DNA from 3 places in the Carboxylicivirga taeanensis genome. Region 1 is predicted to be linked to each of the others. Evidence: riboswitches for the same ligand, from Rfam matches in the RefSeq annotation. Region 1 holds a riboswitch; each other region holds the start of a gene.
The links. Region 1 has a riboswitch for cobalamin ahead of ACSX1H_RS17115 (TonB-dependent receptor plug domain-containing protein). Riboswitches for the same ligand answer to the same signal wherever they lie in the genome.
Positions count from the first base shown of each region.

Region 1 (5,745 bases):
CTACGAAACTACCATATTGCGCGTACAGGGGTCTTTGTATCAAAAACTGGATGAAAACACGTATTCCAATATTTATAATTATAAGATCATCAATAAAACAGATAATGAAGGGCATCTTAGCATCAAACTGGTGTCTCCTGAAGGAAAGGTGGAGTTAGCAGGGAGCAGCATGACGGTGAAGAAGCAGGAAAAGATACAGGGAGCTTTTTTGGTGAAACTAACTAAAGAGCAAATGAGCGGCAGCAACACCCCTGTTGTACTGGGTATCTACAACGGGGAGGAGTTGATTGAAACCATTCACACCACTTTTGTAGGCCCCTAAACGACTAAGTAACCTAACAAAAACACATACCGATGAAATTTAATTGGGGACATGGCATTGTAGTAGTAATCGCAACTGCTGTTTTAGGATTTGTAAGCCTCGTATTTATTGTAACCAACGAGCGCATAGACATGGTAACTGAAGATTACTATCCTAAAGAGCTGAAGTACGATGATCAGATTGAAAAACTTAAAAACTATCATGCGCTAAGCAAAAAAGTAGAGGTGTCATTGGGCGAATCCTTGTTGATTCAGTTTCCTGATGATATTGCTGATGCAAATGCCATCAGCGGACTGGTGCACTTATACAGGCCATCAGATAAAGATTTGGATATAGAGCAAGAGATTAAACTGAATGCAGCCTATCAGATGAGGATAACAAAAGATGCTTTGAGAGGTGGTAAGTATGAGCTAATTATTGAATGGCAGGCCAATGGGCAACCTTATCTCACCAAACAGGCTATTTTTGTAGATTAATTCGCCATGTACATATTAGAAGGATTTATTTTTGGTTTCCTGGGGAGCTTGCATTGCGTAGGCATGTGCGGCCCGCTCGCGTTGGCCTTACCTTTACCTACGCGTTCTGTTGCTCAAAAAGCCACCGGGGCTGTTTTGTACAATATAGGCCGGGCGGTTACCTATGGCTTGCTCGGTTTAATTTTTGGCCTACTGGGTGCCGGCCTGAAGCTGTCAGGTGTGCAGCAGTGGGTGTCCATTGCCTGCGGGGTGCTTATGATACTGTCCGTTGTGTTACCGGGGGTCATAAAGCTGCCAAAGTCAACCAGTAAAGTATCCACCTCCATCTATAGCACCCTGAAAAAGAAGATTGGCGACTCGCTAAACCGAAAGCGGCTAAGTAACCTGCTGGTTATTGGTGTGTTAAATGGTTTTTTACCTTGTGGTTTGGTGTATGTGGCTATTTCCAGAGCCATCACTTCCAGCAGCCTTAGTAATAGCGTTTTGTTTATGGTGTTTTTTGGTTTGGGCACTTTGCCTTTAATGTTTGCGGTCGCCTATTTCGCCAACATCATCAAAAGCCGTTTCTTGCATCGACTCCGTCGAGCCATTCCCGTCTTTATCATCCTGCTTGGATTGCTGTTTATCCTTCGTGGCATGAACCTGGGCATCCCATACCTCAGTCCGGAATTTAAAGAGGACACCACGGAGGTAAAATGTTGTCATTAATTGTCAGCCAGACGAATGCACTATTTCAGATAAAAAAGTCGGAAAAAGATTTTTTCTGATTTACTTTTCCATTACTTTTGCACCGATTTGGTTCACAAGGCATCATCAGTGCCACGTGATGAAGAGGGAATGCCGTGAGAGTCGGCAACAGTATCCGCTGCTGTAAGTTCCTTCCGGCATCAGGCCGGAATAAAGCCGTAATCAACAAAGCCACTGTTCGGGGAACGGGAAGGCGGTTGCGGTGGAATAAGTCAGAAGACCTGCCAAAGAGTATTCAATTGTTCATGTCATTCGGAATAAATGCAGAACGATACATTCTTTGTGTATTCAATATCCGTATTGTCAGAACAGTTTAATTAACCTGGAAAAAGATGAGGTGTAAACTGTTAGTGGTGTTTTTGGTGGCGTCGTTGCCAGTTTTGGGCGATGATGTGGTGCGTGATTCAGTGAGAGTCGAAGAGGTGGTGGTAACGGGGCATAGTATCAGCCGTTTTCAGGCCGGCTCTAAAATTGAAAAAGTAAAACAGGCGCAATTTCTGGCGATGCAAGATGGAAGCCTGGAGCAGTTGCTGTTGCGATACACACCCGTGGCAGTTAAAGGCATGGCGGGTTCCTTATCAACTATTCGCCTGAGAGGGACCTCACCCGACCACACCAGTATTAATTTTGGTGGTATCAATATCAATTCTTTAACACTGGGGCATTCCAATGTGAGCAATGTACCCATGTATCTGTTCGACGAAATTGGCTTGCAGTATGGCAGTGCTTCTGTTGTAAATGGTTCAGGAAGTATTGGGGGCGCTATTCATTTAGGGATGAACAACTATTGGGTGGATGGCCTGAAAGCGGAGCTGCGTGTGGCCAATGGCTCCTTTGGAGAACAGTTGTACGGAACAAAACTCTTTTATGGTAATGGTAAGTGGGAAGGTGTTACACGAGCTTTCTATTATGCTAAAGCCAACGATTTCCCTTTCTATAACACGACCTATGATTATGACAAGAAAGGCGATTTTGGGGAGGATGTTCAACAAAATGCCAGCATCGATAACAAGGGAGTTATCCAGGAGTTTAACTACCGGTTTAATGAAAGAAGCGCTTTAACGTTTAAGGCCTGGTTTGAGCACGACTGGCACGAGATTCAGCAGAATATGCAAACAAATGCCCTTCAGCCCAATGTTCGCGAAACATTGATGGATGAGCATGTGCGCTTATGGTCGGAGTATACCAGTAAACAGCAGCGGGTTTCATGGTTGGTTGGAGCAGGCTATGTATACGATAATTCGGTTCACAACCAGTCAACAGATAACATTGCAACCCAGCGTGTTTTAGGAAAAGCTGAGGCCGATTATAAGCTGGGCATCAACAATGGCATTAAAACAGGCGTGAGCCTGAAATCCATTTATCCGGATGTGTATGCTTATGATACGGACCTGAGTCATGAAAACTGGACAGATCTGTATCTTTCCTATTTCCATAGTTTCTTTAATAAGTTAACCTTAACGATCAACATTCGACAAGCTTTTGTAACCAACTATTCGGTGCCCTTAACACCAGCTTTGGGCTTCTCTTTCAATGCTGTTTCGGGCGATTCGTATGTGTGGAGTTTTACAGGAAATGTGTCGCGCAGCTATCGGGTGCCCACCTTTAATGATCGCTATTGGATACCAGGTGGGAATCCAGACCTGAAGCCAGAAAAAGGGATGAATTACGAGCTGGGGACAAAACTGAGCTATGCCAGCGAACAGCTTGTTGGACATCTCAAACTCAATGCGTTTTATTTAGATGTGGACAACTGGCTACTATGGGTAAATAATGGGGGATGGGAAGCTCAAAATGTGCAGCGCGTGCAAAGCAAAGGCCTCGAAATCAGTACCGACTGGAACTGGATATTGGGTCAATACGGGCTTAATAGCGGAATGAATTACACCTACAATCCGGTGGTTAGAAAGGCTGCCAATAACTCCAATAGCGAAAACATGGCCATCGGACGGCAACTGGAGTACGTGCCGTTGCACAGGGGCGTACTGTATGTTAATGGCTCCTATAAAAACATTATGGCCGGGCTTGATGCGAGTTATACTGACGAACAATACATCTCGCAGGGCGACAAAATGCTTCCGGAATTAGTCCTTTTAAATGCTCAGTTGGCTTATCGCTGCCAAATCAATCGCGACAACGTTCTGCGTATTGCCGGTTCGTTTAATAATCTTACGAATAAGGACTATCAGTCGTCCTACGGGTATCCAATGCCCCGGGCCAATTACAGGGTGAGTATAACGTATAATTTCAAATAAAATAAAACCTTAATATTAGAAAAATGAAAAGCAATCTTTTAAGTTGTTTAGCAGTAATGCTGGTTTCAGTCTTTTTCTTTACCTCTTGTGAGGATGATGACGCGCAACCAGTTGTGAAGGCTCAGTTTGAGGCTTCTTCTTATGCTGTTTCGGTTGGCGAAGCAGTAACTTTTACCAACTATTCGGCAGGAGCAACCAGCTACCAGTGGCACTTTGGTGATGGGGAGACTTCAACAGAGGAAACACCCGAGCACACCTATCAGGTTGGTGGCAAGTACCCTGTTAAACTAATTGTTGACAATGGAGGTGTTAAAGATTCCACTGAGAAAGTGGTAACTGTCAGTGAGTTTAGCTATGTGATTAACTATGGTGGTTACTCCGGCGAAAAAACAACCATTTCCTTGTATGATAAAGTGACCGATGAGATAACCAACGGCTATTTTACCTATGTAAATGGGAAACACATGGTTTCAAATGTGCAGTATGCCTATAATTACAAAGGAAAGGTATATTTCATGGGTAACAACGTTGACCAAATAAATTACGTTGATGCTACCAGTTTTAAACAAAACGAGAACGGAATTACCGACGGAATTGTGAAGCCACGTTACTGCGTTGGCGACGACAATTACTTGTATGTTTCGTGCTGGGGAGGGGATATCTGGACAGATACCAGCCTCTCGTATATTGCGAAAATTGATTTAACGACTAACACCGTAGTTGGGCGCTTCGACTTACCTGGCGGACCGGAAGGTTTAGCAATTGTTAATGGCAAATTGTATGCGGCACTGAATTACGATACTAAAATTGCCGTTATTGACTTGTCAAGCGAGGCAATCTCATACATCACCACTCCGGCGGTGAGCTCTTATTTTATTAAGGATGCAAACGACAATTTGTATGTGTCTTTAGTAAATACATATAGCAATCCTACAACCGAAGATGGACTGGGGTATATCAATACAACAACCGATGAATTGACCACCTATAAGTTATCAGGTGTTAGCTCAACCTATGCCAACATATTGGCAGCCGATAAGTCATTTTCGAAGCTGTATGTGATGACTACTGCTTACGATGCCAATTGGAACTTAACCGGGGCCATTGCTGTTTTTGATGTCGCCACTAAGACTTTCGAAAGTACTAATTTTGCCGAAGGACTGGCTGGCTTAAATGGAATTGCGGTTAATTCACTAACAGATAATGTGTACAGCTTTATTGCGCCCGGTGCCACTCAGGCTGGTAAAGTAAATGTGTATACTTCGGACGCGACTTTTGTGAAGGAGTTGGACTGTGGTATTTCACCAATAATGATGTTTGATATTAACTAATCACAGTTGATCTGCATATTCACCTCGCATTAGAGGGAAAATTTATTAAGGCCGGCCTGCAAGTCGGCCTTATTTTTTTTACGCGGGCGAATGTGGCCAAAATCTGTAAGCTGGTCTGCCAATAATTTAAAAAGGAATAATATCTTTGGTAATTCAAAAAGGGCAAACGCCTCATTAATACAGAAAAATAGAGAAATAGGACATATGAAGAAAATACTATTGGCCGCAGGGTTGGCGTCTCTTATTGGTTTTAGTGCCTGTGATGATGTGAATATTTATAATCTGGAAGGACATCAGGGAGCTTTTATTTTAAACCAGGGAGCTGGCAATGGCAGCATCAGTTATTACAATTACGAACGGGAAACTTGTCAACAGGATATTTATACCGACATAGGTCCCGGAGCGACCACAATTGCCATTCATAAGCCGTCGAATTTTCCAAAGGGCATAGCCTATGTAGCGGTTCCATCGGCAAATAGTATTGAACGGATAGACCTGGAGCGAAGAACGAACGCCGGAAGTCTGGACGAGTTCACCAACCCTAAGGATATCCTGCTTGCTGGCGAGTCAAAATTATATGTGGCCCATGGCGATTCCAGTGTGTCGTTGTACGA
Region 1 is NZ_JBPUSJ010000016.1:25,131-30,875, forward strand. It holds gene ccoG (cytochrome c oxidase accessory protein CcoG) at 1-322, shown strand, start outside; gene ACSX1H_RS17105 (FixH family protein) at 355-798, shown strand; gene ACSX1H_RS17110 (sulfite exporter TauE/SafE family protein) at 805-1,506, shown strand; cobalamin riboswitch at 1,578-1,788, shown strand; gene ACSX1H_RS17115 (TonB-dependent receptor plug domain-containing protein) at 1,878-3,800, shown strand; gene ACSX1H_RS17120 (PKD domain-containing protein) at 3,824-5,131, shown strand; gene ACSX1H_RS17125 (YncE family protein) at 5,336-5,745, shown strand, end outside.

Region 2 (5,745 bases), on a different contig from region 1:
ATATCCTGGGCCAGGAAATCGCCGGAGATACCTGTTTGCAGGCCATCGACTACACGCAGGATGGCTTCGTGTGATTTTTGCAGAGCCTCGTAATGGCGCACATTGGTAACAATCACCTCGTCGTTATCGATGGCTGAGAGGTTAACAGTTTTAAGCAGTGCAGCAGTTAAGGCATCAATATTTAATTGTTGTTTGGCCGAGATGGGCACAATGGCATCGGTACCCGACAGCTCTTTGAAACTGCTCTTTTGGAAACGCTCCTGAACGCCTTCATTGGCTAAATCGGTTTTATTGATTACCACTATAAGCTGCTGATGCTCATCCATGCGCTGTTTTACATCAGTGATGGCATCGTGAATTTTCTCATCCGGGTCGTTCACATCCAGCATCAGCAAGATGATGGTAGCTTTAGTGATTTTGTCATAGGTACGTTCTATGCCCAGGTTCTCAATCTCATCTATAGTGGCGCGTATACCGGCTGTGTCAATAAAGCGGAAGCTGATGCCTTCAATGTTGATGGTATCCTCAATCACATCGCGTGTAGTACCGTGTATGTCCGAAACGATGGCACGCTCTTCCTGCAACAGGGTATTTAACAAGGTGGATTTGCCCGCATTGGTATGTCCCACTATAGCCACAGGAATCCCATTTTTGATGGCATTACCCAGCGAGAATGAGTTCACCAGTTTTTTTAATACAGCCTCAATCTCATTCACCAACTTGGTGAGTTCGCTACGGTTGGCAAACTCCACATCCTCTTCACTAAAATCCAGTTCTAGTTCTATTAAAGAAATGAAGTTGAGAAGATGCATACGCAGGTTAATCAGCTCACTGGAGAAACCACCGCGCATCTGCTGCAGGGCCACCCGGCGGGCTGCTTCGCTGCGTGAAGCAATCAAATCAGCCACTGCTTCAGCTTGTGACAGGTCCATTTTACCGTTGATAAATGCACGTTGGGTAAACTCACCGGCAGTAGCGAGCCGGGCACCATGTCTGGTAAGAAGTTGAAGAATTTGTTGCTGGATATAAGGAGCACCATGGCAGGCTATTTCAATAATGTCTTCACCGGTAAAAGAATGCGGTGCTTTAAAAACGCTAACCAATACCTCGTCAATGTCTTTATCGCCATCAGTTATGCTGCCAAAATGAATGGTGTTGGCCTTTTGTTCCGACAATTTCTTTCCGGCTTTAGCTGGTTTGAACAGCTGTTCGCAAACAGCGATTGATTGATTGCCTGATAAACGGATAACTGCAATGGCACCCATTCCCTGGGCGGTTGATATGGCGCAAATTGTATCTTTTTCGCTTAGCATCTTTTCGGTCTTTTCGAACCAGGACTGACGCACTGGTTGGCTGTTAGAATCATTATCAAAAATGCAAATATACGCAATTGAGGCCGTACATCATTCATTAAAGAAAAATGTCGTCACTCGTTTGGCGATTGCAAAATTGTATTACATTTGTGGCCATAAATGGTGAGTCAAGGTCAACCTATTCGGACTTTGACGGAAAGAGGGAATCCGGTGTAATTCCGGAGCTGTACCCGCAGCTGTAAGCTCTGTTAACTCCATTGCAAAAGGTCACTGTTTCAGTTTAACGAAATGGGAAGGCGCAATCAGGAGGGAGTAAGTCAGAAAACCTGCCATGTAACAAATGATTATTAATCAAAGCTTTCGGGTTTAAAAGTTTGATACATGAATAAAAAAGCAATTCAATATTTAAGGCACTAAAAAGTGCAGGTACGTAAGGCAACTTACTGTTGCAGAATGGTTACTAACCATTTTGGCAGAAGTATATTGTCGAAGTGTGCTGAATGTTTTTTTATGCATTTCACTTTCATTCCGGGGCGTTTAAAGGCGCTATGAAGATACATCTGTATAACTCGTTGAATCAGGATAACAGGGCATTGTTGATCTGTGTTTTGGATGCTTTAAAAGAATATTAGCATGCAATTTTATCCGATTCATATCCAAATAAAAAATAAAGCTTGTTTAGTTGTTGGTGGCGGTAAAGTTGCACAACGAAAAGTGAACAAATTACTTGCTGCCGGTGCTGCCGTAACTGTTATTTCCAAAGAATTAACACCGGTTTTGCAGAAGTTGGTTAACAACAACAGGATGAAGCATAGGAGCCGATGCTATCAAAACGATGATGTCGTTGGCTTTTTCCTGGTGTTTGCCGCTACCAATAACCAAACAGTTAATCAACAAATTATTTCAGAAGCTCAAAGCCACAATGTTTTAGCAAATAGTGTGGATGGCGCTGACAAGGGCGATTTTATTATCCCGGCCAGCTGTCAGGTGGGGCATTTGAATGTGGGAATTACCACGGAAGGAATTTCACCTGCTTTGTCGGCCCGTTTGCGCAGGTATTTCATGTCTAAATTATCATCTATTACGCCTGAACAAGTAGCGTTGATTGGTGAGAAGCGAAAGTTGATGCTTGAAACGGGTAATCAAGAGTATCAGGATGAGATGAATAGTCTCATTGATGAACTCATCCATCAGATTGAAAATAACAAGATTAATCTTAACTCAATAGAATGAATCCTAAATATGGGAAAGTATGGCTGGTTGGTGCCGGCCCGGGCGATGCTGACCTGGTCAGCGTAAAAGCCGTTAAGTTGCTTAAGCAGGCCGATGTGGTGCTGTACGATTACCTGGTGAACAAAGAATTGCTGGAGTATTGTTCGGCTTCGTGCGAACGGCTCTATGTTGGCAAGATGAAGGACAAACATACTTATCCGCAAGACGACCTAAATGAATTGTTGGTGCATTATGCCGGCAAAGGCCAAAACATCGTCCGTCTGAAAGGTGGCGATCCGTTTGTTTTTGGCCGGGGCGTTGAGGAGATATTAACGCTCATTGAAAACGGCATTGATTATGAAGTGGTACCTGGAATTACCTCTGGTGTGGCGGTGCCTGCCTATATGGGCATTCCGGTAACGGCTCGTCATGTGGCCTCATCGGTTACGTTCGTGACTGGTCATCCGGCTAAAGGGAAGAACTCGGTGGATTGGCAGGCGCTCGCTAAAGCATCGGATACCCTGGTGGTGTACATGGGGGTAAGTAATGCCCAACGCATTGCCAATGAACTAATCATCGGGGGTAAGAAAAATGAAACACCGGTGGCTCTGATTCGTTGGGGGACCTATCCTCAGCAGGAGATGCTGACTGCCACCCTGGAAACCATTGGCGAGGCGATGGCGGATAGAGGGTTTATGCCACCAGCGCTCATGGTTATTGGTGAGGTGGTGAATTTCTCCAATCAATTAAAACCCATAATACAATCTATTAAACCTCAAGAAATATCACATGTCTAAAAAAGGAGTTTTAATCTGCGGTCATGGTACCCGTGTTAAACGAGGCGAAGAGGCCTTTCTGAACTACACACGCCAGGTAGCGACACTGCTGCCCGATTATGAAGTGGAAGCCGGTTTTCTGGAACTATCGGAACCCGATTTCGAAGAAGGGGTAAAGCGCCTGACCCAAAAAGGGGTTACAGAGATAGTAGCGGTTCCGGTTTTCTTGTTTACCGGTGTGCACATTCAAAAGGATATTCCTTGTATTCTGTATCAGTTGCAGGCCAAATACAATGTCTCCATTAAAATGGCCCATTACATAGGCGATTGCGAGGATATGTTGCACTTGTCAAACGATTTGATTGAGAAAGCCTTACACGGTAATAAGGTTGAGCCGAAGGATACCTTATTGTTCGGCTTGGGAGTTGGCGCTTCTAAAATAGCTGCCAATGGCGATTTAGCCCGGTTAACTCGCATGGTGCAGGAGTCCAATAAGTATGGGTTTGCTATCAATGGCTTCTGCAGTCGCATGACTTACCCATCGGTCCCTGAAGCCTTATCTATCTGCGAAAAGCTACCCTATAAAAATATCCTTGTTGTTCCCTATGTGTTCTTTCCGGGTGTATATATGGATAAAGCGCAAGTTTTATTTGCGGAGTTTGCTCAAAAGCATTCTGATCGTAACGTGTTTGTGGCGCCCCTGTTAAGCGATTCAGATCATTTAGCACAGATTCTGATTAAGCGTTTGGAAAGTGCGGAAAGAGGTGAGGTGGACTTAATTACGGCAGTAGATAAGGAGACACTGGAGAGTTATGTGCCGCATCACCATCATCACGGACACGATTGTTGCGGACATCATCATCATTAAGGCAGAAGAATGAATAAAGGAACAATATACGGGGTGGCACTAGGCCCGGGCGATCCGGAGCTGATCACCCTCAAGGCATTAAAAACATTGCAAAAAGCGGATGTCATCTATTATCCTGAAACCACTAATGGAAAGGGGATGAAGAGCTCAATGGCCATGCGTGTGCTTGGGGCTCTCGAGATTGATTCCTCTAAGTTTCGGGCCGTTGAAGTGGCCATGAAATACGACCGGTCAGAAGTGAATGAAACGTATCGTCAATTGGCTGCTGATTGCATTCTGCAAGCTGAATCAGGCAAAAAAGTAGCGGTGGTCAGCGAGGGCGATATCTCCTTCTATAGCACGTTTGCCTATCTGGTCGATGATTTCAAAAAGGCGAAGGTGCACTACGAGATGATTCCGGGAGTGCCGGCGTTTATACTTGGTGGTTCGCTTGCGGGTGAGGCGGTGTGTAAGCAAACCGATAAGGTGTTGGTGGTTCCTGAAATAAAAGATGAAACACAATTGCGGGAGTATGTGAGTGCCAACGAAACGGTGGTGATTATGAAGGTGTCGAAACTCAAAGACTGGATAGCCGGTTTTCTGCAGAAGCACCAATTGGACTTCTTCTATGGTGAGTACATGGGCACCGATAAAGAGTTTACTACCAGAGATGCACGCGTTTTAACGGAGCGACGGATACCGTATTTCTCAATCATTACCATCCGCAACGAACAGCAAGTAATATTGGGTAACTCACCAATAAAAAGTAATTAAGCATGAGCACGATAAAAGTAATAGGTTTAGGCCCGGGTAACCCAGAACTGTTTTTAAAGCCGGCCATCGATGCCATTAAGGCGGCCGATGTGGTGATTGGCTACAAATATTATTTCCAGTTTATTGAATGCTACCTGGCGGAAGGAACGCAGTGCATCGACACGGGCATGCGGCAGGAAGTTGAAAGGGCCAAGATAGCCTTTGAAAAAGCCGAGGCCGGTCAGAATGTGGCTGTTATTAGCTCGGGGGATGCCGGTATTTATGGCATGGCTTCGCTGATTTTAGAGATGGCGGATAAGCGTCAATCGTCTATTCCGGTGGAGGTGGTACCCGGTATTTCTGCTTTTCAGGCCGCGGCAGCCAAACTGGGGGCGCCCCTGAGTCACGATTTTGTGATTCTGTCGCTGTCGGATTTGTTAACGCCCTGGAAACTGATTGAGAAGCGGATGAAGGCCGCTGCAATGGGCGATTTTGTGACGGTTCTTTACAATCCGCGCAGCAAGAAACGTTACTGGCAGCTGTATCGCTTGCAGGAACTGTTTCTCGAAGAGCGTTCGTCCTCGACACCAGTAGCTGTGCTGCGTCAGGTGGAACGGGAGGAAGAGCACATCACCCTGACTACTTTGGGGGAGTTTAACCCGGAGATAGTGGATATGTTTTCGATTGTGGTAATTGGTAACTCACAAAGCTATGTGTCGAACAACAAGTTTATTACCCCGCGCGGCTACTATTCAAAATACGAACAGGAAGGAGCGCCCGGACCACTGATTATGCAGGAGAGTTTTCGCACCATTGCAGAGCAACTGGCCGATTTAGACATCTC
Region 2 is NZ_JBPUSJ010000004.1:318,837-324,581, forward strand. It holds gene mnmE (tRNA uridine-5-carboxymethylaminomethyl(34) synthesis GTPase MnmE) at 1-1,346, opposite strand, end outside; cobalamin riboswitch at 1,457-1,661, shown strand; gene ACSX1H_RS08460 (precorrin-2 dehydrogenase/sirohydrochlorin ferrochelatase family protein) at 1,947-2,546, shown strand; gene cobA (uroporphyrinogen-III C-methyltransferase) at 2,543-3,322, shown strand; gene ACSX1H_RS08470 (sirohydrochlorin chelatase) at 3,315-4,169, shown strand; gene cobI (precorrin-2 C(20)-methyltransferase) at 4,179-4,922, shown strand; gene cobJ (precorrin-3B C(17)-methyltransferase) at 4,925-5,745, shown strand, end outside.
Region 2: linked by a shared signal. The riboswitch ahead of ACSX1H_RS08460 (precorrin-2 dehydrogenase/sirohydrochlorin ferrochelatase family protein) and the one ahead of ACSX1H_RS17115 (TonB-dependent receptor plug domain-containing protein) in region 1 are both predicted to bind cobalamin.

Region 3 (5,745 bases), on a different contig from region 1:
CAGTGAGTTTTCTATAGAAGATCTGGATAGCGAATTTCTTTTTTTAGAGCTGGATGGTGGGTTAGTTCCATTTTACCTGGAAGAAGCACGCGAAAAGAACCAAACAGATGTGTTGGTTAAGTTGGAGCAATTAGCTAACGATCAGGCTGCTTTGAAGGTTATTGATGCGCCTGTTTATATGCCAAAGCAAGAGACTGAAGCAGAAGAGGAGGAAGCTCCGTTCTCAGCTTATCAACTGGTTGGCTATCAATGTCAGGCCGTTGGTTATGGTTACATTGGTGAGATTGTTGCCATTCGTGAAATTTCAAAAAATCCCCTGTTTGAGCTGGAGCACGATGGAGAGGAAATCTTAATCCCAATTGTCGATCATTTTATTGCGGGTATCGACGATGAAAAAAGGGAAGTCGTTTTTGACCTCCCCGATGGATTAATCTAAGCGACTGGGCGATTAGAATGTTGTTTTTTCGTGTTTGCTGATTGCTTCACGCCATTCTGCTTTGAGTTCGATTGCATTTTCGTTGATTTTATGAAACGCCACCATTACCGACTTACAAATGGCTTTGACCTCTTTAGAGTCGGAGTTTATCACCTGCTGAACCATGTTCAGACTCTTGGTACCCAGGCGTGTAATGGCCGTTTTAACCTCCATTTTATTCTTCAAATAAATTGGAGATAAAAAATCGGTATTAATATTCGCAACGATAAGCGTTTCGTCTCCTTTAAAGATTTGACCGGATAGCACATCCTGCATGTAGTGCATTCGTCCCAAATCAAAATACTCCTGTATCGTGGAGTTATTAACATGTCCTAAACCGTCAATGTCGTTAAAGCGGATTTGTATGGGCGTGCTATGATAAAATGTTGTTTCGTTCATGTAATAAAGCTTAGAGCTAATAGCCCATTATTCTCTGATAATTGTTACTTGTCCGTCTTTAGCGAGTTTAATAATGCTCGATGGTGCCGGATTAGCAGTTTCCTCCTGTCTGAACTTAACGATGTAATCCACACCCGTTTTAACGGCGTCACTCACCTGAGCAAAATTCTGTGGCGATGGTTCACCGCTTATATTCGCTGACGTGGAGATAATCGGTTTTTTGAACCTTACACACAGCTGCTTAGAAAATTCTTCCTCCGTGATGCGAATGCCCACGCTTCCATCTTCGCCCAGCAGGTTAGGTGCCAGGTTTTTGGCATCGTCGTAAATGATGGTCAATGGTTTGGTAGTCAGCTCAGCCATGTCATAAGCTACTTCCGGAATATCATTTACATAACCAGCCAGTTTTGCAGTGCTATCCAGAAGCACCAGCATGCTTTTTGAGTCGGCACGTTGCTTCAAGTCATAAATTCTTTTTACGGCATCAGCATTGGTGGCATCGCAGCCTATGCCCCATATGGTGTCGGTTGGGTAAAGAATGATTCCACCGTTTCGCAATACTTCAAGCGCTTGTTTTAAATCGTCGTGCATGGTCTGTTTTTTGATGGCAAGATAGGAAAAAGGGAAAAGATGGGGAAGATTTGAGTGAAAACATAATGTTCATCACGTAGCATGAAAGGTTAAACAAAAAATGTTAAAAACGGATAGAGAATTAATATAAAACCATATTTTTGCGGCGCATTTAGGTTTACAAAAGCCACAACGGCCGCTGTAATGAAAAGGGAATCCGGTGTAAATCCGGAGCTGTACCCGCAGCTGTAAGCCCCATTTAGGTTTCAAATGCTTCAGCCACTGTCAGGCGCACTGATGGGAAGGCCATTTGAAACGGGGTGAGCCAGAAGACCTGCCTGTTTGCACGACAGTATTCTTTGCTTTCGGGATAAAAGCGAGATGATAGCCAGGCTATTCATACATTTTTTTCCAACGTGAATATTGTCTTTAAAGATTTATAAACAACTTAAAAGACAAAATTAGAATGAAACGAATTTCTTTCGCCATTTTATTGGCGTTGAGTGCCGTTTGTGCTTTTTCACAAACCATCCACAAGGACACTTTTCTTATTAAATCGATTGACATCGAGGCTGATGTGGTGTTTGAGAAACATCCGACTGCATTAAAAACAATGGAGCCCTTAAAGCACATTCCAATTACTGTGTCTACTGTTAATCACAAACAGATAGAAGAACGTGCGGTAAATAATCTGAATGAAGCTTTACGATACACTACAGGTGTACGGCCAACAATTAATTACGGTGGTTTTCAAACCTTCCGTTTCAGAGGTTTCGGGCAGCCTGTAATTATGGTTGATGGCGCCCGAGATGAGCGAATGAACTGGTCGAGCAGTGCCCCGGTTACTAGTCTTACTGCTGTTGAGAGCATCGAGTTTTTAAAAGGGCCTGCATCAGTAGTGTACGGCCACTCAGCTGTAGGCGGTATTTTAAATATTGTGCGTAAGCAGCCTACTGAAGAAACAACGGGCAATGCGCGTGTTGGGTATGGAGCATGGAACAAAAAGCGCATGAATCTTGGTGCAGGTGGGGCTATTGCTTCACCCTTAACCTACCGTTTTGATGCCGGTTATGCTGATAGTGACGGATGGCGCGATAACAAAACTAATACAGCCAATGCTTATCTGGCTCTTGACTGGCAGCTCAACGATAACAATGTAATTAAGTTCAAGGCCGGAGCCAATGATGATTTTTATGCGACAGAAGCAGGTATGCCTGCGGTTACGAATGATATTTTTGATGCAACAACCAATAAGCAAGTATATGAGATTGGTGATCTGCCGGCTGGTTTTAAACGTGAGCAGCGCTATAACGATCCATCCGATTATTTGACGCATACTAATTATAACATTGCACTTGCATGGGAGCACACTTTTGGTGCAGTCACCCGTTTGGTAACAGGTATCTCCTATAATGATGATGACATCGACTATTTCTCCACAGAAGAGTTGAGTTATCTGACCTCAAATGAGTCCATTTACGATCATTACTACCTAAGTGGAGACAATAAAAAGTACATCTGTCTGGATTCGTTGCAACGAACTTTTCCACTGCGTTTTTCGCACAAAACAAAAACCTTGCAGTACAATGCCGATGTGTATCACGAGTTTACTACAGGAGGCTTAAAGCATTCTTTTGTTGGCGGCTATTCATTGCTTTATCTCGACCGTGTGAGCTACACAGGCTATAATGTGGGGCAGGATGTATATGGTGACGGACTGTTTGCTAAAGTTTCGGTGGTTGATCCTGTTTTAAATCAAGGCTATTTGAAAACTAAATTTTCAGGTGCTCGCGTAATGAGTGATGCCTCACATGGCTTATATTTTCAGGATGTTATTGATGTCATGCCGCAATTGAAGGCGATGTTAGGTGGTCGTTTTGATTTATATAAGTATAACTATCAACGAGCAACCGTTACCAATGGACTCGATTATGAGTTTAATCCGGATAGCCCGGAGCAGTCCATTACCAATAAAGCATTTTCTTATCGTGCCGGATTGGTGTATTTGCCTTATGAGGATTTGTCTATTTATGCTTCTGCATCTAGCTTCTTTAAGCCTTATCGTAGTGTGTTTAACTCCAACTATATCTATATAGATAAAAATGGAGAAGAGTTTCAGCCTGAAGAAGGCGAAGAGGTATATGAGCCGCAACAAGGTTATCAGCTAGAAGGAGGTATTAAATGGGAGTTGGGTGCGCGATTAAATGTGAATGCGAGTTCGTATTATATCCTGAAGGAGAGTATTGTACAATATTTGGAAAAAACCGAAGCAGGTAAACAAGTTTATGGACAAGTTGGAGCTGTTGATTCGAAAGGTTTTGAATTGGATGTTATTGCTTATCCATTCAAAGGCATGTCTGTTAATGCCGGATACAGTTATAACGAGACGCGCTACAGAGCTTTTGCCAATAATCCTTATATGAGCGATTACAGTTACGAAGGCAATGCATTGACGCATACGCCGGAAAATCAATTTTTTGCATGGGCCAACTACACGGTACAAAGTGGGTTGTTGAAAAATCTGAGCATTGGAGGTGGCACCCGTTATACCGATGACGTTTTTACAAATGCCTCAAATGCCATTGTGTTGCCGGCCTATTGGGTGAGCGATGCTACAGTAGCTTATACTTTGGATAATGTCACATTGCGTTTGAATGCGAATAATATTGCTGATGAGTATTACTTCGATAATACAGTATATAGCGCTCAGTATGTACCTGGTATGGGGCGTTCGTTCGAAGCTTCAATGAGTATTAATTTTTAAGTAGATGATTAAATTGCTTAAACGATTCATGTTTTCGGTTCATCGCTGGACCGGATTCGTAATGAGTCTGCTTTTTGTAATGTGGTTTATATCAGGAGTGGTGATGATTTACCACTCCTTTCCCAAACCTAAAACGCAGGCTTACTTTCAAAAACAAAAAGCGCTTTCGCTGAAGGACAGTATTTTGTCACCTGTTTCTGCTATTGAAGGGCATCCAAGTTCTTCTCTTACGCTGGAGATGTTTAATGATAAGCCTGTTTATCGCTTGCCAGGTAAGACCGCGCAAATGTTTGATGCAGCTACCTTAACACCCATCGATAGCATCGATGAAAATGGAAGCGCACAGTTGATACAAGCCGTTTACTCCTCTCCTGTTAAGAAACGCGAATTCCTGACTGATTACGATTCTTGGATTCCGTGGTCGCATTATAAGGCGCATTTTACAATACATAAATACTGGCTTGATGATGAGTTTAATTCTGAGGTTTATGTATCGGGAACGAATGGTCAAATAGTGCAGGAAACTACACGTTTCTCACGTTGGATGGCCCGTATTGGCGCTATTCCGCACTGGTTGTATTTTAAGCAGTTGCGATTAAACGCTCTCTTGTGGGTCGATGTGGTTTTCTGGCTGAGTTGTATTGGTTGTTTTGTATGCGTGTCAGGTGTTGTGGCTGGTTTGGTTCGATTTAAGCGTAAACGTAAAACTCGTGCTCTTGACGTAAGTCCATATAAAAAAGCCGTCTTACGATGGCACCATTTAAGTGGACTTGTTTTTGGGGTGTTTGTGTTTACCTTCATCCTGAGTGGTCTGATGTCGCTTGCCGATTTACCTTCATGGCTTTTTTCAAAGGAACAGCCCATTGATTATTATCGCTTGTGGAATGCTGATGAGTTAACCGTTGATGAGGTTGGAACCGGTTTTAACGAAGTTTTGAAGCATAAGGCAGAAAGCTCTGTTAAACGCATTGTTTGCCGAAAACAGATGGAACGCTGTTTTTACGAAGTATATACCAATACCCTTCAAACCCCTGAATGCTTTATGGTGAAAGGGCAGCAGATTTTGGTTTTGCAGCCATTAAGTGAAAGTTGTTTACATTCTTTCCTGCAAAGTCGCTTACCCGATGTGCTGTATAGTATTCGTTTTGTAGAAGATTATTCAACAATCGTAAGAAATAAGAAGCATATGGCAGCAACAGCCGGTTATGAAATTAAACTGGATGATGCTTTTCAAACGCGATTAATTGTAGATGCTCAAACAGGTAAGCTGGAGAAGGTAATCAATGATGTATCGAAATGGCAATGGTGGCTGTATCAAGGCTTGCATACTTTCAGGTTCGGATGGTTTGCCAAGTTAGAGTGGCTTCGACAAACCTGGATAATTCTTTTGTCGGTGGGCGGCACGGTTGTAAGTGTTACCGCTTTGGTGCTAAGCTATCGACTGATTAAGCGGAGAATGAAGAAGTTGTACTAGATAGTATAAAATTATAAAACCTGATAAGAACTGGTCCTATCAGGTTTTTTCTTTCAACTACTC
Region 3 is NZ_JBPUSJ010000001.1:443,024-448,768, reverse strand. It holds gene rimM (ribosome maturation factor RimM) at 1-436, shown strand, start outside; gene ACSX1H_RS01960 (acyl-CoA thioesterase) at 449-874, opposite strand; gene ACSX1H_RS01955 (L-threonylcarbamoyladenylate synthase) at 902-1,465, opposite strand; cobalamin riboswitch at 1,602-1,800, shown strand; gene ACSX1H_RS01950 (TonB-dependent receptor) at 1,911-4,208, shown strand; gene ACSX1H_RS01945 (PepSY domain-containing protein) at 4,213-5,682, shown strand.
Region 3: linked by a shared signal. The riboswitch ahead of ACSX1H_RS01950 (TonB-dependent receptor) and the one ahead of ACSX1H_RS17115 (TonB-dependent receptor plug domain-containing protein) in region 1 are both predicted to bind cobalamin.